3 regions of the Streptomyces sp. 184 genome follow, and region 3 is predicted to be linked to each of the others. Evidence: predicted binding sites of a transcription regulator. Region 3 holds the regulator's gene; each other region holds the start of a gene.

Region 1 (7,056 bases), 1.1 Mb from region 3:
GGGTTGACTCCCCCTCCGTCGCGAAAATATCTTTCGTGTGTGAGCTACAGCGTGAAGGAAACTTTCACTCCCGACTCCCCGACCGGGCCCGCGCCGCCCGCGCCGGCCGCTCTGGCGGCCAAGGTGCGCACGGTCGCGCCGTCCATGACGCGCTCCATGCAGCGCGTCGCCGAGGCCGTCGCCGGGGATCCGGCCGGCTGTGCCGCGCTCACCGTCACCGGCCTCGCGGAGCGCACCGGCACGTCGGAGGCCACCGTCGTGCGGACGGCGCGGCTGCTCGGCTATCCCGGGTATCGCGACCTCCGGCTGGCCCTGGCCGCCGCGGCGGCGCAGCAGGAGGCCGGGCGGGCGCCGGCGGTCACCGCGGACATAGCGGTGGACGATTCGACGGCCGACGTCATCGCCAAGCTCGCGCGGGACGAGCAGCAGGCCCTCGCGGACACCGCGGCCGGGCTCGACCCCGCGCAGTTGGAAGCGGCGGTCGCCGCCATGGCCGCGGCCCGGCGCATCGATGTGTACGGGATCGGCGCCTCCAACCTCGTGGGGCAGGACCTGGTCCAGAAGCTGCTGCGGATCGGCGTCGTGGCGCACGCCTCGCCCGACCCGCACCTGGCCGTGACCAACGCCGTCCAACTGCGCGCGGGTGACGTGGCCATCGCGATCACGCACTCGGGTCGCACGGTCGACGTCATAGAGCCGCTGCGGGTCGCGTTCGACCACGGGGCGACGACGGTGGCCATCACCGGCCGCCCGGACGGCCCCGTCGCCTCGTACGCCGATCACATACTCACCACGTCCACGGGTCGCGAGAGCGAGCTGCGGCCGGCGGCCATGTCCAGCAGGACGGGCCAACTGCTGGTCGTGGACTGCCTGTTCATAGGCGTGGCCCAGCGGACGTACGAGCGTGCCGCCCCGGCGCTCGCCGCCTCGTACGAGGCGCTGGCCCACCGGCACAGCCCGCTGCGCCCGAGGTCCTGACGCCGCCCGGCGACACCGACGACGACCGATGCCCCGGCGACCCGCCCTCCACGCAGGCGCGGCCCCCGCCCATGGCACCGGACGCGCCGGAGTCGACGGACAGTTCGGATGTACCGGACGTGTCGGGCGCGCCGGACGGCTCCGGGCCGCCGGATGCACCACCCGCGCCACCTGCACCTGCGCCACCCGCACCAAGCACCGCCCATGCGTCACGTACCGCTCACGCACGAAGCACCGCTCATGCACCACGCACCACTTACGCACCAGGCACCGCTTCTGCACCACGCAAGCCGCCGTGACCGACCCACCTCCGCGTGCGCGCACCGCCCACCGCGCGCCACGCACCGCATGGAAAGAGCCGCTCCGACATGCCCTCTCCCTCAGCCGAAATCCGCCGGGAGCTGGAAAACCTGACCACCGAGGCGTTCCGCCCCGAGCTGGCGGAGATCGACCGCCTCTCCAGCCTGGACATCGCCAGAATCATGAACGAGGAGGACAGCGGGGTACCGGGCGCGGTCGCCTCGCAGTTGCCGCAGATCGCCGCCGCCATCGACGCCACCGCCGAGCGCATGTCCCGCGGCGGCCGGCTGTTCTATCTGGGCGCCGGCACCGCGGGCAGACTCGGGGTGCTGGACGCCAGCGAGTGTCCGCCGACGTTCAACACCGACCCGGCACAGGTCGTCGGCATGATCGCCGGCGGGGACAAGGCGATCCGCACCTCCACGGAGGGCGCGGAGGACAGCAAGGAGCTGGCCGCGGCCGACCTGGAGGCGGCTGACCTGGGGCCCGACGACACGGTCGTCGGCATCTCCGCCTCGGGCCGCACGCCGTACGCGGTCGGCGGCGTGGCGTTCGCGCGCGGCCGGGGGGCGCTGACCATCGGGCTGTCCTGCAACGCCGGTTCGGCGCTGTGCGCGGCGGCGCACCACGGCATCGAGGTCGTCGTGGGCCCCGAGCTGATCGCGGGGTCGACGCGGCTGAAGGCCGGCACGGCGCAGAAGCTCGTGCTCAACATGCTGTCGACGATCACGATGATCCGGCTGGGCAAGACGTACGGGAACCTGATGGTGGACGTGCGCGCCTCCAACGAGAAGCTCCAGGCCCGCTCGCGGCGCATCGTCGCGCTGGCGACGGGCGCGGGCGACGAGGAGGTGGAGGCCGCCCTCACCGAGACCCACGGAGAGGTGAAGAGCGCGATCCTCACCATCCTGGGCGGCGTGGACGGCAGTACGGCGGAGCGGCTGCTCGACGCCTCGCACGGCCATCTGCGCGTCGCCCTGAAGTCCGCGACCGACGTGAGCTGACCGCCGGGACCGTCAGGACCGCTGCGACCGCCGGGACCGCCGCAACCGCGGTCGAATGCGCCCCGACGCGCCCGAGGGCGGCACCCCCTGCGGGGTACCGCCCTCGGTTCGTCAGTCCGTCCGCTGTCCGTCCCCGGACGTCGCTGACGCCGCGGACGTACGGACTCGGCGATCCCGGATCAGAAGTCCATGTCGCCGCCGGGCATACCGCCCCCGGCCGCGGCCTTCTCCTTCTCCGGCTTGTCGGCGACGACGGCCTCGGTGGTGAGGAACAGGCCCGCGATCGACGCCGCGTTCTGAAGCGCGGAGCGGGTCACCTTGGCCGGGTCGAGGATGCCCTCGGCGATCATGTCGACGTACTCACCGCTGGCGGCGTTGAGCCCGTGACCGGCGGTCAGGTTGCGCACCTTCTCCACCACGACGCCGCCCTCAAGGCCGGCGTTGACCGCGATCTGCTTCAGCGGGGCCTCCAGGGCCAGCTTCACCGCGGCGGCGCCGGTGGCCTCGTCGCCCTGGAGCTCCAGCTTCTCGAAGACGTGGCCGGCCTGGAGCAGGGCCACGCCGCCACCGGCGACGATGCCCTCCTCGACGGCCGCCTTCGCGTTGCGCACGGCGTCCTCGATGCGGTGCTTGCGCTCCTTCAGCTCGACCTCGGTCGCGGCACCGGCCTTGATGACGGCCACGCCGCCGGCCAGCTTGGCAAGCCGCTCCTGGAGCTTCTCGCGGTCGTAGTCGGAGTCGCTGGCGTCGATCTCGGCGCGGATCTGGTTGACCCGGCCCTGGACCTGCTCGCTGTCGCCGGCACCGTCGACGATGGTGGTCTCGTCCTTGGTGATGACGACCTTGCGGGCGCGGCCCAGCAGGTCGAGGGTGGCGCTCTCCAGCTTGAGGCCGACCTCCTCGGAGATGACCTGGCCACCGGTGAGGATGGCGATGTCACCGAGCATGGCCTTGCGGCGGTCGCCGAAGCCCGGGGCCTTGACGGCGACGGACTTGAAGGTGCCGCGGATCTTGTTCACCACGAGGGTGGACAGGGCCTCGCCCTCGACGTCCTCGGCGATGATCAGCAGCGGCTTGCCCGACTGCATGACCTTCTCCAGGAGCGGCAGCAGGTCCTTGACCGCGCTGATCTTGGAGTTGGCGATGAGGATGTAGGGGTCCTCCAGCTCCGCCTCCATGCGCTCCATGTCGGTGGCGAAGTAGGCGGAGATGTAGCCCTTGTCGAAGCGCATGCCCTCGGTGAGCTCAAGCTCAAGGCCGAAGGTCTGCGACTCCTCGACGGTGATGACGCCTTCCTTGCCGACCTTGTCCATGGCCTCGGCGATCAGCTCGCCGATCTGGGTGTCGCCGGCGGAGATGGAGGCGGTGGAGGCGATCTGCTCCTTGGTCTCCACGTCCTTGGCCTGCTCCAGCAGGGCGGCGGAGACGGCCTCGGTGGCCTTCTCGATGCCGCGCTTCAGCGCCATCGGGTTGGCGCCGGCGGCCACGTTCCGGAGGCCCTCCTTGACCAGCGCCTGGGCCAGGACGGTCGCGGTCGTCGTGCCGTCACCGGCGACGTCGTCCGTCTTCTTCGCGACCTCCTTGACCAGCTCGGCGCCGATCTTCTCGTACGGGTCCTCCAGCTCGATCTCCTTGGCGATGGAGACACCGTCGTTCGTGATCGTGGGGGCGCCCCACTTCTTCTCGAGGACGACGTTCCGGCCCTTGGGGCCGAGGGTGACGCGGACGGCGTCGGCGAGCTGGTTCATGCCGCGCTCAAGGCCGCGCCGCGCCTCCTCGTCGAACGCGATGGTCTTGGCCATTGTGTTGAGTCCTCCCGGACAGGGGGGTCGACTGTGTCCGGACCGCGCTGGCGCCCGCGACGGACGGTCCGCGACCCGCGTGGTTCCCTCCCACCCGGCCTGCGGACCTCACCGAACCGGTCCCGTGCTGTCACTCTCACTGGGAGAGTGCTAACGCCAATGATTAGCACTCGCCCCCTGCGAGTGCAAGCGGGTAGGGGCTTCTCATGCGCAGAGCGGAACCGGACCGCGGCCCCCCGTATCAGGAGGAGGACGGCGGCGGGCGGCGGCGGAGGGTGTCGGACGGCGGCGGGAGGGCTGCGGACAGCGGCGGCGGAACACGGCGGCGGACAGCAGAGGGCCCGCACCCCGGGGGTGCGGGCCCGTCGCGAGTCGTCCGTGGTCGATGCCCGGCGCTCAGCCGCTGACGCGGACCATGTCTGCCTGCGGCCCCTTCTGACCCTGCGAGATCTCGAACTCGACCCGCTGGCCTTCCTCGAGGGTGCGGTATCCGTCCATCTGAATCGCGCTGTAGTGGACGAAGACATCCGCACCACCGTCGACCGCGATGAAGCCGTACCCCTTCTCCGCGTTGAACCACTTGACGGTGCCCTGAGCCATTCCAAACTCCCCTATTGCCGGCCCTACACAGGACCGCACTCCGCGGACCCGGGTCAGACCTCACCCCCGGATACACGCCGGGGGGCGTGCGCCGGAACGCGTCGACCGCGGCTGAATGTATCCGCACAGATGCCCAGTGCAACAGGTCAATCGGACGAGAATTCTGCGGACACTCGATCGGTATTTTTCCAATCAATTTCCGCCATTCCCCGACAACTCGGGCAGGGCATAACTCACCATCACGACAATTAACTCTCCGCATTTGCGGGGAACTTGTCGCGTTCTCATATGCGCGGAGCATGGGCCACGAGGGGGGAACGCCCCAACCCTATCGCGTGTCCGGACATGCGAACGGCCCCACTCCGGATCAGTGGGGCCGCACACACGACAGCGGGGTTCAGCAGCCTCCGGCGACCGCCGGAATGATCGAGATGCCGGCCCCCTCGGGGGTGGGAGTCCGCAGGCCATCGGCGAAGCGGACGTCGTCGTCGTTCACGTAGACGTTCACGAAGCGACGCAGCTTGCCTTGATCGTCTAGCACCCGGCCGGCGATTCCGCGGTGGTTCTTCTCCAGGTCTTCGATCACCTCCGCCAGGGTCGCGCCCTCGGCGCTCACCTCTGCCCGCCCGTCGGTATACGTACGGAGGATGGTCGGAATTCGGACGTTCACGCTCATGATGCGAGGCCGGCCTCTCGGAAGGAGTCGAGTGTGGGACGAATGATCGCGCTCGGCCCCGTGGTGGGGGCGACCGCGTCGAGGGTCTTCAGACCGTCGCCGGTGTTGATCGCGACGGTGGTCTCGGCCGGGTCGATCCGGCCGTCCGCGACGAGCTTCGCCAGCACGCCGAAGGTCACGCCGCCCGCCGTCTCCGCGAAGACGCCCTCGGTGCGGGCCAGCAGCTTGACCGCGTCCACGACCTCGGCGTCCGTGACGTCCTCCACCGCACCGCCGGTGCGGCGGGCGATGTCCAGCACGTACGGTCCGTCGGCCGGGTTGCCGATGGCGAGGGACTTGGCGATGGTGTCGGGCCGGACCGGGCGTACCACGTCGTGGCCGTCCTTGAAGGCCCGCGAGACCGGCGAGCAGCCCGCCGCCTGGGCGCCGAAGATCTTGTACGGGCGCTCCTCGACCAGGCCCGTCGCGATCAGCTCCTTCAGCGCCTTGTCGATCTTCGTGAGCTGGGAGCCGGACGCCACCGGGATGACGATGTTGTCCGGGAGCCGCCAGCCGAGCTGCTCGCAGATCTCGTACGCGAGGGTCTTGGAGCCCTCCGCGTAGTACGGGCGCAGGTTGACGTTCGTGAAGCCCCAGCCCTCGCCGATCGGATCGCCGATCAGCTCGGAGCAGAAACGGTTCACGTCGTCGTACGTGCCCTCGATGCCGACGACGTCGCCGCCGTACACCGAGGCCATGACGACCTTCGCGTGCTCCAGGTCGTACGGGATGAACACGCACGACCGCAGCCCGGCCCGCGCGGCGGCGGCGCCGACGGCGCCGGCCAGGTTGCCGGTGGACGAGCAGGACAGCGTGGTGAAGCCGAAGGCGCGGGCCGCCTCGACGGCGATGGCCACCACCCGGTCCTTGAACGAGTGCGTGGGGTTGCCGGAGTCGTCCTTCACGTGCAGCTCACCGGTCACGCCCAGCTCGGCGGCGAGCCGGTCGGCGCGGTGCAGCCGGGTGAAGCCGGGGTTCAGATTGGGCTTGGACGCCACGTCGGCGGGGACGGGCAGCAGCGGCGCGTACCGCCAGATGCTCCGCGGTCCCGCCTCGATGCGCTCCCGCAGCCGGGCCGCGGACCCGGCGTCGCCGCCGGGCAGCTCGTACGCCGCCTCCAGCGGCCCGAAACAGGACTGGCACGCGAACACCGGCCCCAGCGGCACCCGCTCCCCGCACTCCCGGCACGACAGCGCGACGGCGGGACCCAGGTCGGGGGCGCCGTCTACGACGGCCGGGGTGGGAGCTGTGTCTACAGCCATACTGGCGAGGCCCTCTCTCCTCATCTTCCCCGCGACGCGTCTCGCCGCAGGACGGAATTGGCACCATCACCGTCCGGGGCCTCGCAGCGTCGCGAGTACCGGACGGAGGGTTGCCGGGGCTTCTACGGGCCGTTCCCTCTGCCCCTCTGGATGAGCTCTGTATGGCGCCGGCCCGGCGGGGCCGTCCGACGCATTTATGCGACGCGCGGACCCCGACATAGGGACGTCACGCACGTTGTTCAAGACTGTAACCGACGACCAGGACAGTTGTGAGGGCCGTCCGGCACGCGAGACGGCTCTCACACCTCACAGGACCACCGGCAAGGGGAGGCCCGCAGGTGCTCGATGACGTGGAGCAGTGGCTGAAGACGCGGTCCTGGTCCGCGCCGGACCGG
Region 2 (7,056 bases), 5.5 Mb from region 3:
TTCCAGCGCCTTCATCTGCTGGCTGACGGCGGGCTGGGTCAGGCCGAGTTCGCGGGCGGCGGCGGAGAACGAGCCGGTCGCGGCGACGGCCCGGAGAACGCGCAGGTGGCGGGCGTCGAACATAGCTCCACCCTAGGGGAGTTCCGCGCTCCGCCCGCGAAGATCGGAAAGTCCCTTGGGCTTGTCGGAGGCGGCGGTTACCGTCGTGGGATGCAGGTGCTCTCCGTGAACCTCGCCCGGCCGCAGACGGCCCCCGACATCACCGACGCCCCCGGCTTCGTCACCGGGATCGACAAGCGCCCGGCCGACGGCCCGGTGCGCGTCGAGGAGCCCGGCCCCGAGGGCGTCGGCGGCAGCGCCCTCGCCGGCGACGTCATCGGCGACCTGCGCCACCACGGGGGCACGTACCAGGCGGTGTACGCGTTCGCGCGCGAGGACCTCGACATCTGGGCGGCCGAGCTGGGCCGCGAGCTGTCGAACGGCGTCTTCGGCGAGAACCTGACCACGTCCGGCGTCGATGTCTGCGGCGCGCTCATAGGCGAGCGCTGGCGGATCGGCCCCGACCTGCTGCTGGAGGTCACCAGCTCGCGCATCCCCTGCCGCACGTTCGCCGGCTGGCTCGGCGAGCAGGGCTGGGTCAAGCGCTTCACGCAGGCGGCCCGGCCGGGCGCGTACCTGCGGGTGATCGAGCCCGGCGAGATACGCGGCGGGGACGAGGTCCGCGTCGTGCACCGCCCGGACCACGAGGTGACGGCCGCCTTCTGGTTCCGCGCGCACACCCTGGAGCGGCAGTTGCTGCCCCGGCTGCTCGCCGCCGCCGACGCGCTGCACCCGGAGTCCCTGGAGAAGGCCCGCAACGCGGCGGCCCGCGCGTCCTGATCCCGCGGCCTGATCCCCGCGGGTTGATCCGCGGCTCTCCGGGCCGACCCGGAGAGCGGGCTCAGGGTCGTCTCCGGGGCGTACCCGTGCGATTCCCGATGCCCGCAGGACCCAGGTGTCAGAAAACTCTGACACATGACGAAAACGAGTGGACGGAGACCGCGGCTCAAGCGGGTACTCCTCGCGCTGACCGCGGTGGCCGGCACGATCGTGAGCGTGGCCGTCGGCGCCGGAGCATGGCTCTACGCCACCGCGGACGTCTCCACGGTCGGCGAGGTCGACTTCGCCAACGAGCTGCGGATACCCCCGCTGGAGGAAGGCGAGGTGGCGGCGGACGGCACCCGGGTCTTCCGGCTCGGGATGCGCGCGGGCGAGACGGAGTTCAGGCCCGGCCGGGCCACGCCGACCTGGGGGTTCACCAGCCCCGGGACGGCCGCCGACGCGGACTGGCCCGGTACGTACCTCGGGCCGACGCTGCGCGCCGAGCGCGGCGAGAAGGTCCGCGTCGAGGTCGACAACGGACTCGGCGAGCCGTCCACCGTCCACTGGCACGGCATGCACCTGCCCGCCGCCATGGACGGCGGCCCGCACCAGATGGTCGCGGCCGGCGGCGAGTGGCGGCCCCGCTGGAAGGTCGACCAGCCCGCCGCCACCCTCTGGTACCACCCGCACCCGCACGGGCAGACCGAGCGGCACGTGCAGCGCGGGCTCGCCGGGATGTTCCTCGTGGACGACGCGAAGGCGCGCGGGCTCAGGCTCCCCGACGAGTACGGCGTGAACGACGTGCCCGTCGTCGTCCAGGACGTGCGCTTCGACGGCGACCGCTTCGACCACGGCCACCGGATGATGCGGAACACCGGCTTCCTGGGCGACGAGACGATGGTCAACGGCACCCTCGCCCCGTACCAGCGGGTACGCGACGAGGTCGTCCGGCTGCGGCTGCTCAACGCCTCCACCGCGCGCGTCTACGACTTCGGCTTCGCCGACGACCGCGACTTCGACCTCGTCGGCACCGACGGCGGCCTGCTCGGCGCCCCGCACCGCACCGACCGCGTGCTGCTCTCCCCCGGCGAACGCGCCGAGATCCTGGTCCGGGTGCGGCCCGGCGAGCGGACCGTGCTGCGCAGCAGCCCGCCGGGCGGCGGCGACTTCTGGCAGTCCCGCTTCGCCGGCGGCGACGACTCCTTCGACGTGCTGGAGCTGCGCGCCGCCGACACCCTGCGCCCGGCGCCCGCCACGCCGGCGCGGCTCGGCGACGTCGAGCTGCCCGACCCGGCCGACGCCTCCCGCGAACGCCATTTCGACCTGCGCACGAGCGGCATCAACGGCGCGCCGATGGCGATGGACCGCATCGACGCCACCGTCGAGCGCGGCGCGACGGAGGTCTGGACCGTACGCAACCGCGACGGCGTCACGCACAACTTCCACGTCCACGACGTGCAGTTCCGCGTGCTGGAGGTGGACGGCGAACCGCCGCCGCCGGAGCTGCGCGGGCGGAAGGACACCGTGTACGTGCCGAACGGGCGGGAGGTGAAGCTCGTCCTGCGGTTCGACGGGCCGCCCGACCCCGACGTGCCGTACATGTACCACTGCCATCTGCTGGCGCACGAGGACGGCGGGATGATGGGCCAGTTCGCCGTCGTGAACCCCGGCGAGTCCGCCGGACGGCCCGCGGGCGGGGGCGACGGACATGCCGGGCACTGAGCGCGACCGCTAGCGTGCGGACATGACGACTGCACTGATTACGGGATCGACGGCCGGCCTCGGCGCCGCCTTCGCGCGCCGCCTGGCCGCCTCCGGGTACGACCTGGTGCTCGTCGCCAGAACCGCGGAACGGCTGCGCGAACAGGCCGCCGAGCTGCACGAGCGGCACGGCATCGAGGCGTCGGCGCTCCCCGCGGACCTGGCCACGGAGGAGGGCATCACGGCGGTGGAAAAGCGCCTCGGCGACGCGGGCCGGCCGGTGGACCTGCTGGTCAACAACGCGGGCTTCGGGCTCAAGGGGCGCTTTTTGGAGGTGACGCTCGCCGACGAGCTGACGATGCTGAAGGTGCACTGCGAGGCGGTGCTGCGGCTGACGACGGCCGGGGCGGCGGCGATGCGGGAGCGGTCGCGGGGGGCGGTGGTCAACGTCGCGTCGGTGGCGGCGTTCGTACCGCGCGGGACGTACGGGGCGAGCAAGTCGTGGGTCGTGCAGTTCACGCAGGGCGTGGCGCGGGACCTGGCGGGCAGCGGGGTGCGGCTGATGGTGCTGTGCCCGGGGTTCATCCGGACGGAGTTCCACGAGCGGGCGGGGATGGGGACGGACAACATCCCGGGGTGGATGTGGCTGGACGCGGACCGGGTGGTGGCGGAGGGGCTGCGGGACCTGGGGAGGGGCCGTACGGTGTCGATCCCGGACCCGCGGTACAAGGCGCTGATGGGCGCGACGAAGCTGGTCCCCCGCGGCCTGCTGGGCCGCTTCTCCTCCGGCGCGGGCCGCAAGTACGGCCCCCGGTAGACGGGTGGCACACGCCGCAGGGCCCCGCCCCCGAAGGAGGCGAGGCCCTGCGGCGTCAGGTCCGGATCCGGGACCGCGGTCCCGGTCGGAGGTCAGTGCGAGTGGCCGTGGCCGTGGCTGTGGCCGTGGTCCTCTTCCGGCTCCGGCTTCTCCACGACCGCGCTCTCCGTGGTCAGGAGCAGCGAGGCGATCGACGCCGCGTTCTCCAGCGCCGAGCGGGTCACCTTCACCGGGTCGATGACGCCGGCCTTCACCAGGTCGCCGTACTCGCCGGTGGCGGCGTTGAAGCCCTGGCCCGCCGTCAGCTCCGCGACCTTGGAGGTGATGACGTAGCCCTCCAGGCCCGCGTTCTCCGCGATCCACCGGAGCGGCTCGACCACCGCGCGGCGGACGACCGCGACGCCGGTGGCCTCGTCACCGGTGAGGTCGAGGCCGCCCTCCAGCACCTTCGCGGCGTGCACGAGCGCCGAGCCGCCGCCGGAGACGATGCCCTCCTCGACCGCCGCGCGGGTGGCGGAGATCGCGTCCTCCAGGCGGTGCTTCTTCTCCTTCAGCTCGACCTCGGTGGCCGCGCCGACGCGGATGACGCACACGCCGCCGGCCAGCTTCGCCAGCCGCTCCTGGAGCTTCTCGCGGTCCCAGTCGGAGTCCGTGGCGTCGATCTCGGCCTTGATCTGCGCGATCCGGCCGGCGACCTCGTCGGACTTGCCGGCGCCGTCGACGATCGTCGTGTCGTCCTTGGTGACGACCACGCGGCGCGCGGTGCCCAGCACCTCAAGACCGACCTGGTCGAGCTTGAGGCCGACCTCCTCGGAGACGACGGTGCCGCCGGTGAGGGTGGCCATGTCGCCGAGCATCGCCTTGCGGCGGTCGCCGAAGCCGGGGGCCTTGACCGCGACGGAGTTGAAGGTGCCGCGGATCTTGTTGACGACGAGGGTGGACAGCGCCTCGCCCTCCACGTCCTCGGCGACGATCAGCAGCGGCTTGGCCGAGCCGGCCTGCATGACCTTCTCCAGCAGCGGCAGCAGGTCCTGGATGGAGGAGATCTTGCCCTGGTGGATGAGGATGTACGGGTCCTCCAGCACCGCCTCCATGCGGTCCTGGTCGGACACCATGTAGTGCGACAGGTAGCCCTTGTCGAAGGCCATGCCCTCGGTGAAGTCCAGCTCCAGGCCGAAGGTGTTGGACTCCTCGACGGTGATGACGCCGTCCTTGCCGACCTTGTCCATGGCCTCGCCGATGAGCTGGCCCACCTGCTCGTCCTGCGCGGAGAGCCCGGCGACCGCGGCGATGTCGGACTTGGAGTCGATCGGGCTGGCGACCTTCAGCAGCTCGTCGGAGATGGCCGCGACGGCGGCGTCGATGCCGCGCTTGAGCGCGGAGGGGGAGGCGCCGGCGGCAACGTTGCGCAGGCCCTCGCGGACCAGCGCCTGGGCCAGCACGGTGGCGGTGGTGGTGCCGTCGCCCGCGATGTCGTTGGTCTTGGTCGCCACCTCCTTCACAAGCTGCACGCCCAGGTTCTCGTACGGGTCCTCGACCTCGATCTCACGGGCGATCGTCACGCCGTCGTTGGTGATGGTCGGGGCACCGAACTTCTTGTCGATGACGACGTTGCGGCCCTTGGGACCGATCGTCACCTTCACGGTGTCGGCAAGCTTGTCCACGCCGCGCTCAAGAGCGCGGCGGGCGTCCTCGTCGAACTTCAGAGTCTTCGCCATGGAACGTGGTTCCTCTCAAGGGGGCGCCGTCGGGAGCGCCGACGCCCCGGCCCGTTTCGATATGTCCTGCTCGATGAACGGATCCGGGGCGCGGCCTGGTGTGGGAAGAAGCGGGAAGCGCCCCGTTACTTCTCGATGATCGCGAGCACGTCGCGGGCAGAGAGGACGAGGTAGTCCTCGTTGTTGTACTTCACCTCGGTGCCGCCGTACTTGCTGTAGAGAACGACGTCGCCGACGGAGACGTCGAGCGGCAGCCGGTTGCCGTCCTCGAAACGGCCCGGGCCGACGGCCAGGACGACGCCCTCCTGGGGCTTCTCCTTGGCGGTGTCCGGGATGACCAGGCCCGAGGCCGTGGTCTCCTCGGCGTCGAGCGGCTGGACCACAATGCGGTCCTCAAGCGGCTTGATGGCAACCTTGGTGCTGGCGGTCGTCACGATCCGACCTCCCCCTTCGGAGATCTCGCGGGGTTGAATGTCTGGGGTGGCGACCCTGGTGGATCCGTCGTCGCGGGTGCCGGATCCGCCTCGTCGCTGTGTTGGCACTCTCCCTCGGGGAGTGCCAGACCCGAGGTTATGCCGCCCTTTAGCACTCGGTCAAGCCGAGTGCCAGATTGCCACCCGCGTCGCCCGCCGTCCGGCCGTACGGTCGTACGAATCCCCTGACTCCCGCGTCACATGTAGTCCTCCAGCCGGGCCACCGTGAACCCCTGCCGCTGGACCTCCCGCACCAGCTCCGCCAGCACGTCCGTCATCGTCCGCCCGCCCTGCTGCGCCGGCCCCCGGAAGTGCGCCAGCACGATGTCGCCGGGGCGCAGCCGGTCGCCGCTGCGGTACTCCAGGCCGGTCGCCTTCAGGTCCGCCCGCCACAGCGGCATCGCGCGTACGCCGCAGGAGGCGGCGGCCCTGAGCGTCGCCGCGTCGTACTTGCCGTAGGGCGGCCGGAAGAGCGTCGGACGGACGCCGAAGCGCTCCGCGACGCGCTCCTGCTGGCGGCAGATCTGGCGGCGCTGCGCGGCGTAGGGCAGGGCGGTGAGGTCGGGGTGGGTGAGGGTGTGGCCGTGTACGGAGTTGCCGAGGCGCCGCAGTTCCTCGAAGTAGTTGTAGTCGCCGCGGGCCGCGGAGTCCGAGAGGAACATGCTGAACGGCAGCCGCAGGTCCGCCGCCATGTCGATCAGCCGGGGATCCCGCACCCAGCCGTCGTCGATGGTGAGGAAGACGACCTTGTCGCGCGTCGGCACCCGGCCCGTCACGGCCGGCAGCCCGGAGTCGTCGGGCCGCACGGGGCGGCTCGCGGGGGGCGCGGGCGGCGGGTCGAGGGGGCGGTCGAGGCCCCAGCGCTGGTACGCCGCGGGGCCGGCGGCGCGGTCGACGCCGTCGTCCTTGCGCTCCCCGTCGCCCCCGCCGGGCAGCCCCCGGGGCGTACGCCCCGCGTGCCGCGCGCCCGGCTTGCCGTCCGTGCCGCCGTCCCCGGCCACCTCGTCCCGTACGCCCCGGTCCGCGGACTCCGCGTCCTTCGGGAACCACTCCCCGGTCGGCCGGGCCGCGTCCGCGCACGCGGTCAGTGCCAGCAGGCAGACGGCGGCTATCGCGGCGGCGGACGAACGCCGCCCGGAGCGGCGGGTGCGCCTCATACGTAGTCCTCCAAGCGAGCAACGGCGAAGCCCTCGTCGCTCGCCTTACGGAGCACCGTACGGAGGACGTCGGCCATCGTGCCGCCGAATTCGGAAGGTCCTTCGAAGTGGGTGAGCACGATGTCGCCGGGATGGAACGCGGTGTCGCCGCGGGAGTACGTCCAGCGACCGGGGAACGCCTCCTGCTGCCACAGCGGTACGAGGTCGATGCCGCAGTCCTTCGCGGCGCGCAGGGTGTCGCCGTTGTAGTTGCCGTACGGCGGGCGGAAGATCCGCGGTGCGGCGCCCATCTCGCGCTTGAGCACGCGCTGTTGGCCGCAGATCTCCTC
Region 3 (7,056 bases):
CCGGGGGCGCAGCGGGCGGGGGCGCAGGTCGGTGCGCTGGCCGCCGAGGCGGATGTCGAGGCGGCGGGGTTCGGTGCCGTCGCCGAGGTCGTCCAGGAGCCACAGTTCGCCGGCGCTGGCGTAGACGACGCGGGTGCCGTCGGTGGCGGCGTGGCGCGCGTAGAAGCCGTCGAGGGGGGTGTGCCGGCGGGGTGCGGCGAACGCGTCCGGTGCGTCGGGGTCGGCGGAGTACAGTGCGCCGGTGCCCTCGTGGTCGGAGAGGAACGCCAGCCGCCCGCCGGCCCACAGCGGGCACTCGGCGTTGCCGAGGAGGGCGTCGAGGTCGGCGGGCCAGGTGAACTCCGCGTCGGCCGCGGTACGCAGCCACAGCCGGCCCGCGGTGCCGCCGCGGTAGCGCTTCCAGTACGCCGGCTCCCGGCCCATTCCCGCGGTGAGCAGCGCGATACGGCCCTCGGGCCCGTACGCGACGTCCCCGACGGGTCCGAACGGCAGCGTGTGCGCGGGGCCGCCGTCGGGCGGCACGGCGCGCGCCCAGGTGCGGCGCAGGGAGTACTGGCCGTGGGTGGTGAGGGCCAGCACGTCGCCGTCGGGCGTCCAGCCGCGCACGGAGGTCTTGGCGCTGCCCCAGTACGTCAGGCGTACGGGCGCGCCGCCGTCGAGGGGCGCGATGAGGACCTCGGGGGCACCGTCGCGGGTGGAGGTCCAGGCGACGCGCGTGCCGTCGGGGGCTATACGCGGGTGGTCGACCGGCATGTTGTCGGCGCTCACCCGCCAGGCCCGGCCGCCGTCGAGGGGCGCGGCCCAGACGTCGTCCTCTGCCGTGAAGGTGATCAAGTCGCCGTGCAGGTGCGGGAATCGCAGGTAAGCAGGCTGAGTCACGTCGATCATCCCATCATGCGGAGGCTGCGCTCACCACCGCTTTGCGGTGCGGTGTGACCTTCGTCCTGTACTCGTCCTGTACCGAGGTGGAACGAATCGGGACGTAACCGAGAACATCCCGGAAAAACCTCCCGATCCCTGCGCGCGGAACGGCCGGATCCGGGCGTAGAGAACCTCTGGGCCCGCTCCGCTCCGCTCAGGACCACCGTCCGGTCGCCGCGAGCACCACGGCGCCCGCCGCGGTGCCGGCGGTCGAGGTGCGCAGCACACTCGGACCCAGTCGGTATGCCCCGGCGCCCGCGTCCTCGAACGCGGCCAGCTCCTCCGGCGCGACCCCGCCCTCGGGGCCGACGACGAGCACGACCTCCCCCGCCGCCGGCAGCGCCGCGCCGGTCAGCGGCGCCGCGCCGTCCTCGTGCAGCACGGCGGTGAACGCCGCGCCGGCGAGCAGCGGCAGCAGCTCCTTCGTCGAGTGCAGCCCGGCGACCTCGGGGAAGCGCAGCCGGCGGGCCTGCTTGCCCGCCTCGCGGGCGGTGGTCCGCCACTTGGCCAGGGACTTCCGCCCTCGCTCCGCGTGCCACCGGGTCACGCAGCGGGCCGCCGCCCACGGCACCACCGCGTCCACCCCGGTCTCGGTCATGGTCTCCACGGCCAGCTCGCCGCGGTCGCCCTTCGGCAGGGCCTGCACGACGGTCAGCCGGGGCCGCGGCGGCGGCTCCTCGCGCACGTCGGCGCAGGTCACCAGCAGCCGGTCGCGGCCCTCCGCGCCGGCCACGGTGCCGTACGCGCCGCGCCCCAGGCCGTCGGTGAGCACGACGTCCTCGCCGGTGCGCAGCCGCCGTACCGACACCGCGTGCCGCCCCTCGGGGCCGGTCAGCGCCAGCACGGCGCCGGGGCGGGCGGCGTCCAGCACGTCCGGTTCCGCGACGAACACGGGGGCGGTCACAGCAGGCCCCCGGAGGCGTCGCCGGCGGGCTTCGTCGTCCCGGTGAGCGCGTCGGCCAGCTCCCGGGCCAGCAGCTCCACCAGCTCGGCGGCGGGCAGTTCGCGCGCCAGCCGGTAGCCCTGGCCGGCCCACAGCGCCATGCCCTGCGGGTCGCCGACGCGGGCGGCGGCGGCACGCAGCGGGGAGGTCAGGTGGTGGAGCTGGGGGTAGGCGGCGGGGGCGTACGGGCCGTGTTCGCGTACGAACCGGTTGACCAGAGCGCGCGCGGGGCGGCCGGAGAAGGCGCGGGTCAGCTCCGTCCGCGTGAACACCCCGCCGGTGACGGCCCGTTTGTGCAGCGCGTTGGCGCCGGACTCGGGGCAGACCAGGAACGCGGTGCCGAGCTGCGCGGCGGCGGCGCCGGCGGACAGCACGGCGGCGATCTGCCCGCCGCGCATCAGCCCGCCGGCGGCGATCACGGGCACGTCCACCGCCTCCAGCACCTCGGCGAGCAGCGTGAGCAGGCCGCGGCCCACGTAGTCGTCGCGCGGGTCGTTGCGGAAGCCGCCCTGGTGGCCGCCGGCCTCGACGCCCTGCACGCACACGGCGCCGGCCCCGGCGGCCTGCGCGCGGCGCGCCTCGACGACGTTGGTGACGGTGACGACGGTGTACGTCCCGGCGCGCGCGAAGGCGTCGAGGACGGCGGGCTCGGGACAGCCGAAGGTGAACGACACCAGCGCCACCGGCTCGTCCAGGAGTGTGGCCACCTTCGCGTCGAAGGCGTCGTCCGTGCCCGCCTCGGCGTCGCCCAGCTCCGTGCCGTACCACTCGACCTCGCCGGCCAGTTGCTCGGCGTACGCCTCGATGTGGGCGGGGTCCGGCGGGGCGGGCGGCTGGGGCATGAACAGGTTGACGCCGAAGGGCCGGTCGGTGACGGCCCGCAACTGGCGGATCTCCTCGTACATCGCCTCGGGCGTCTTGTATCCGGCGGCGAGGAACGCCAGGCCGCCGCCCTCCAGCACGCCCGCGGCGAGCTGCGGACAGGATGCGCCACCGGCCATGGGCGCCTGCACGATCGGGAAGGTGAACAGATCGTTCAGCTCGGTGGGCATGGGCTCATCCTGTCATGCAGGTCGGACGCCGGCGGCCCGCGCCGGATCATGGAATCCGCACGTCTTCACGCACTTGGGGACGGCTACGTCCCACCCGCAACACCCGTCGCACGGGCCGCTCTCGGCCACACCGGGCCGCTCGCGAACGGCCCGGCGAGGTCCCGGCCGGAGCGCGGCTAGCGTCCGCTCCAGGCGTCCTTCAGCCGCGAGAACAGCCCTTGCTGGCCCGGTTTGAAATGGCCCTGGGGCCGTTCCTCGCCGCGCAACTGGGCGAGCTGGCGCAGCAGCCGCTCCTGCTCGACGTCCAGCTTCTGCGGCGTCTCGACCTCCACGTGCACGACCAGGTCGCCCCGGCCACCGCCGCGCAGATGCGTGACGCCGCGCTGGTGCAGCGGAATCGACTGCCCCGACTGCGTACCGGGACGGATGTCGACCTCTTCGAGGCCGTCGAGCGTCTCCAGATTGACCTTCGTGCCCAGTGAGGCGGCGGTCATCGGGATCGTCACCGTGCAGTGCAGGTCGTCGCCGCGGCGCTGGAAGATCGGGTGCGGCAGCTCGCGGATCTCCACGTACAGGTCGCCCGCCGGGCCGCCGCCCGGGCCGACCTCGCCCTCGCCGGCGTGCTGGATGCGGGTGCCGGTGTCGACGCCCGCGGGGATCTTGACGGTCAGGCTGCGCCGCGAGCGCACCCGGCCGTCGCCCGCGCACTCGGGGCACGGGGTGGGCACCACCGTGCCGAAGCCCTGGCACTGCGGGCAGGGCCGCGACGTCATGACCTGGCCCAGGAACGAGCGGGTGACCTGCGAGACCTCGCCCCGGCCGCGGCACATGTCGCACGTCTGCGCCGACGTACCCGGCGCCGCGCCCTCGCCGCTGCACGTACCGCAGACGACCGCGGTGTCGACCTGGATCTCCTTGGTGGCGCCGAACGCCGCCTCCTCCAGCTCGATTTCGAGCCGGATCATGGCGTCCTGGCCGCGGCGGGTCCGCGACCGCGGCCCGCGCTGGCCGGCCTGGCCGAAGAAGGCGTCCATGATGTCGGAGAGGTTGCCGAAGCCGCCGGCGCCGAAGCCGCCGGCCGCGGCGCCGTTCTGCGACAGGGGGTCGCCGCCGAGATCGTAGATCTGCTTCTTCTGCGGGTCCGAGAGCACCTCGTAGGCGGCGTTGATCTCCTTGAACCGCTCCTGGGTCTTCGGATCCGGGTTCACGTCCGGGTGCAGCTCGCGTGCGAGCCGGCGGAACGCCTTCTTGATCTCGTCCTGCGACGCGTCACGTCCGACGCCGAGGACCGCGTAGTAGTCCGTGGCCACTTATGACTCCGCCAGGATCTGTCCGACGTACCGTGCCACTGCGCGTACCGCTCCCATCGTTCCGGGGTAGTCCATGCGGGTTGGTCCGACCACGCCGAGCTTGGCGACGGCTTCGCCGGTGTCGCCGCCAGAACCGTATCCGACGGAGACGACCGAGGTGGAGGTGAGCCCCTCGTGGTCGTTTTCATGGCCGATACGCACCGTCATGCCCGGTTCCTGCGCCTCGCCGAGCAGCCGCAGGAGCACGACCTGCTCCTCCAGCGCCTCCAGCACCGGCCGGATGGTGAGCGGGAAGTCGTGGTCGAAGCGGGTGAGGTTGGCGGTGCCGCCGATCATCAGCCGCTCCTCGGTCTCCTCCACCAGCGTCTCCAGCAGCACCGACAGCACGGTCTGCACCGTGCCGCGGTCGTCGGCGGGGAAGGACTCGGCCAGGTCCGCCACCAGCCGCGGCACGTCGCCGAACCGGCGGCCCACGACACGGCTGTTGAGCCGGGCGCGCAGGTCGGCGAGGGAGTCCTCGCTGAACGGCGCCGGGCAGTCGATCACGCGCTGCTCGACCCGGCCGGTGTCGGTGATGAGCACGAGCATCACGCGCGCGGGGGCGAGTTGGAGCAGCTCGACGTGGCGCACGGTCGAGCGGGTCAGCGACGGGTACTGCACGACCGCCACCTGCCGCGTGAGCTGCGCGAGCAGCCGCACCGTGCGCCCCACGACGTCGTCGAGGTCGAGGGCGCCGGACAGGAAGTTCTGGATCGCCCGCCGCTCCGGGGCGCTCAGCGGCTTGACGTCGGCGAGCTTGTCGACGAACAGCCGGTAGCCCTTGTCGGTGGGGATACGGCCCGCGCTGGTGTGCGGCTGGGCGATGTAGCCCTCGTCCTCCAGCGCGGCCATGTCGTTACGCACCGTGGCGGGCGAGACACCCAGGTGGTGGCGCTCGGTGAGGGCCTTGGAGCCGACCGGCTCCTCCGTGCCCACGTAGTCCTGGACGATGGCGCGCAGCACTTCGAGCCGGCGCTCGCTGAGCATGCCGCCCACCTCCGCACTCGTCGTCCGTCCTGCCGTTTTGCCGCTGGCACTCGACGGCGGGGAGTGCCAGGGTTCGGGGCCAGTGTACGGCGGGGTACCGCAGCTCAGGCAAGGCGGCCGGTCTCGTTATAGCGTCGTGGCATGGGTGGCGGTTGGGAAGAGCCGGCGCCCGACGTCGTGCGGTGGCGGCTGCCGCGCTGGGACGCGACGGCGGGGGCGGTGGGCGGAGCGGAAGGCGTGCTGCTCGTGGACGCGGGCGCTTCGCTGCGCGAGGGCGCGGAGCTGCGGCGGCGGGTACGGGAGCGCTTCGGCCGGCCCGTGACCCACCTCGCGCTCACGCATCCGCACTTCGACCACGTGCTCGGCGCCGCGGCCCTCGCCGGCGCCGAGGTCCACGGCCCGGCGGGCATCGCCGGCCGGCTGCGCGGCGACGGCGCGGACGAGCTGCGCGCGGACGCCGTACGCCACGGGCTGGACCCGGACGCGGCGGCGGAGGCCGTAGACGTCCTCGTCACCCCGCGGCACGCGGTCTCCGGCACGTACCCGCTGGACCTCGGGGGCGGCCGGGAGGTGCTGCTCGTCGAGCTGGGCGCGGCGCACTCGTCGCACGACATGGCGGTCCACGTCCCGGGGCGGCCCGCCGTCGTCTTCTGCGGCGACCTCGTCGAGGAATCCGGTCCCCCGCAGGCGGGCCCGGACGCCGACCTCGCCCGCTGGCCGGCGGCGCTGGACCGGCTGCTGGAGCTGGGCGGGGAGACGGCCGTCTACGTCCCGGGGCACGGGGCGGCGGTCGGCGCGGACTTCGTCCGGGCCCAACGCGACGAGCTGGCGCGGCGCTTGCCGTAGCGCGGGCTTGTCGTAGTCTCGCCCCGTGCGCCGCTACGACACCGACCTCACGCCCCCGTGGAAGAAGCCGCAGCAGCCCGCCCCCGAGGTCCCGGCCGAGCCGGACCTCGTGGTGGAGGAGGTGGGCACGGGCTTCTGCGGCGCGGTCATCCGCACCGAGAAGACCGCGGAGGGCCCGACGGTGACCCTGGAGGACCGCTTCGGCAAGCACCGGGTGTTCCCGCTGGCACCTCGCGGCTTCATGATCGACGGCAAGGTGGTCACGCTGGTGCCCCCCGGCAGGTCCGCGCGGCTTTCGGGACCGCTGCTGTCGGCCTCCGGGTCGATCGCGGTCCGCGACCACACCGCGCGCGTGGCCCGCGCCGGCCGCATCTACGTCGAGGGCCGCCACGACGCGGAGCTGGTGGAGCGGGTCTGGGGCCACGACCTGCGGGTCGAGGGCGTGGTGGTGGAGTACCTGGAGGGCGTGGACGACCTGCCCGCGGTGGTCGACGCCTTCGCCCCGGGCCCGGACGCGCGGCTGGGGGTGCTGGTGGACCACCTAGTGCCGGGCACGAAGGAGTGGCGCATCGCGGAGTCGGTGACGAGCGCCCACGCGCTGGTGGTGGGTCACCCGTACGTGGACGTCTGGGAGGCCGTCAAGCCCTCCTCCGTGGGCATCGCGGCATGGCCGAGGATCCCCCGGGGCGAGGACTGGAAGACGGGCGTCTGCCGCGAGCTGGGCTGGCCGGCGGACACGGGCGCCGCCTGGCGCCGGATCCTGGACTCGGTACGGACGTACCGGGATCTGGAGCCCGCGCTGCTGGGGCGGGTGGAGGAGCTGATCGACTTCGTCACGGCCCCGGCGCCCTGAGGCGGGCGGGGTTCGGGGGCTTCGGGGGCGGGGTTCGCGGGGCGGGACCGGGCCCGGTCAGTCGACCAGGTCCCGTACCACCGCGTCCGCCAGCAGCCGCCCGCG

Evidence for each region. The regulator HrcA, encoded in region 3, represses chaperone genes, less so after heat shock. The targets are predictions, from matches to a motif close to TTNGCACTCNGNNNNNCNGAGTGCNAA.
Region 1: the regulator HrcA is predicted to act here: its motif matches at 4,212-4,238, upstream of groL (chaperonin GroEL).
Region 2: the regulator HrcA is predicted to act here: its motif matches at 5,680-5,706, upstream of groES (co-chaperone GroES).

The regions. Positions count from the first base shown of each region.
Region 1 is NZ_CP123230.1:7,457,627-7,464,682, forward strand. Features, by position in the region: gene QBL21_RS31710 (MurR/RpiR family transcriptional regulator) at 52-978, shown strand; gene murQ (N-acetylmuramic acid 6-phosphate etherase) at 1,347-2,282, shown strand; gene groL (chaperonin GroEL) at 2,462-4,084, opposite strand; gene QBL21_RS31725 (cold-shock protein) at 4,481-4,684, opposite strand; gene QBL21_RS31730 (MoaD/ThiS family protein) at 5,082-5,360, opposite strand; gene thrC (threonine synthase) at 5,357-6,661, opposite strand; SAM riboswitch class I at 6,679-6,818, opposite strand; gene QBL21_RS31740 (glucosyl-3-phosphoglycerate synthase) at 7,000-7,056, shown strand, end outside.
Region 2 is NZ_CP123230.1:933,954-941,009, reverse strand. Features, by position in the region: gene QBL21_RS04220 (LysR family transcriptional regulator) at 1-123, opposite strand, end outside; gene QBL21_RS04215 (MOSC domain-containing protein) at 211-879, shown strand; gene QBL21_RS04210 (multicopper oxidase family protein) at 1,015-2,583, shown strand; gene QBL21_RS04205 (SDR family NAD(P)-dependent oxidoreductase) at 2,606-3,379, shown strand; gene groL (chaperonin GroEL) at 3,472-5,097, opposite strand; gene groES (co-chaperone GroES) at 5,223-5,531, opposite strand; gene QBL21_RS04190 (polysaccharide deacetylase family protein) at 5,768-6,727, opposite strand; gene QBL21_RS04185 (polysaccharide deacetylase family protein) at 6,724-7,056, opposite strand, start outside.
Region 3 is NZ_CP123230.1:6,398,710-6,405,765, forward strand. Features, by position in the region: gene QBL21_RS27240 (PDZ domain-containing protein) at 1-888, opposite strand, end outside; gene QBL21_RS27245 (16S rRNA (uracil(1498)-N(3))-methyltransferase) at 1,076-1,825, opposite strand; gene QBL21_RS27250 (nitronate monooxygenase) at 1,822-2,916, opposite strand; gene dnaJ (molecular chaperone DnaJ) at 3,093-4,226, opposite strand; gene hrcA (heat-inducible transcriptional repressor HrcA) at 4,227-5,252, opposite strand; gene QBL21_RS27265 (MBL fold metallo-hydrolase) at 5,394-6,098, shown strand; gene QBL21_RS27270 (DUF3097 domain-containing protein) at 6,124-6,951, shown strand; gene hemW (radical SAM family heme chaperone HemW) at 7,009-7,056, opposite strand, start outside.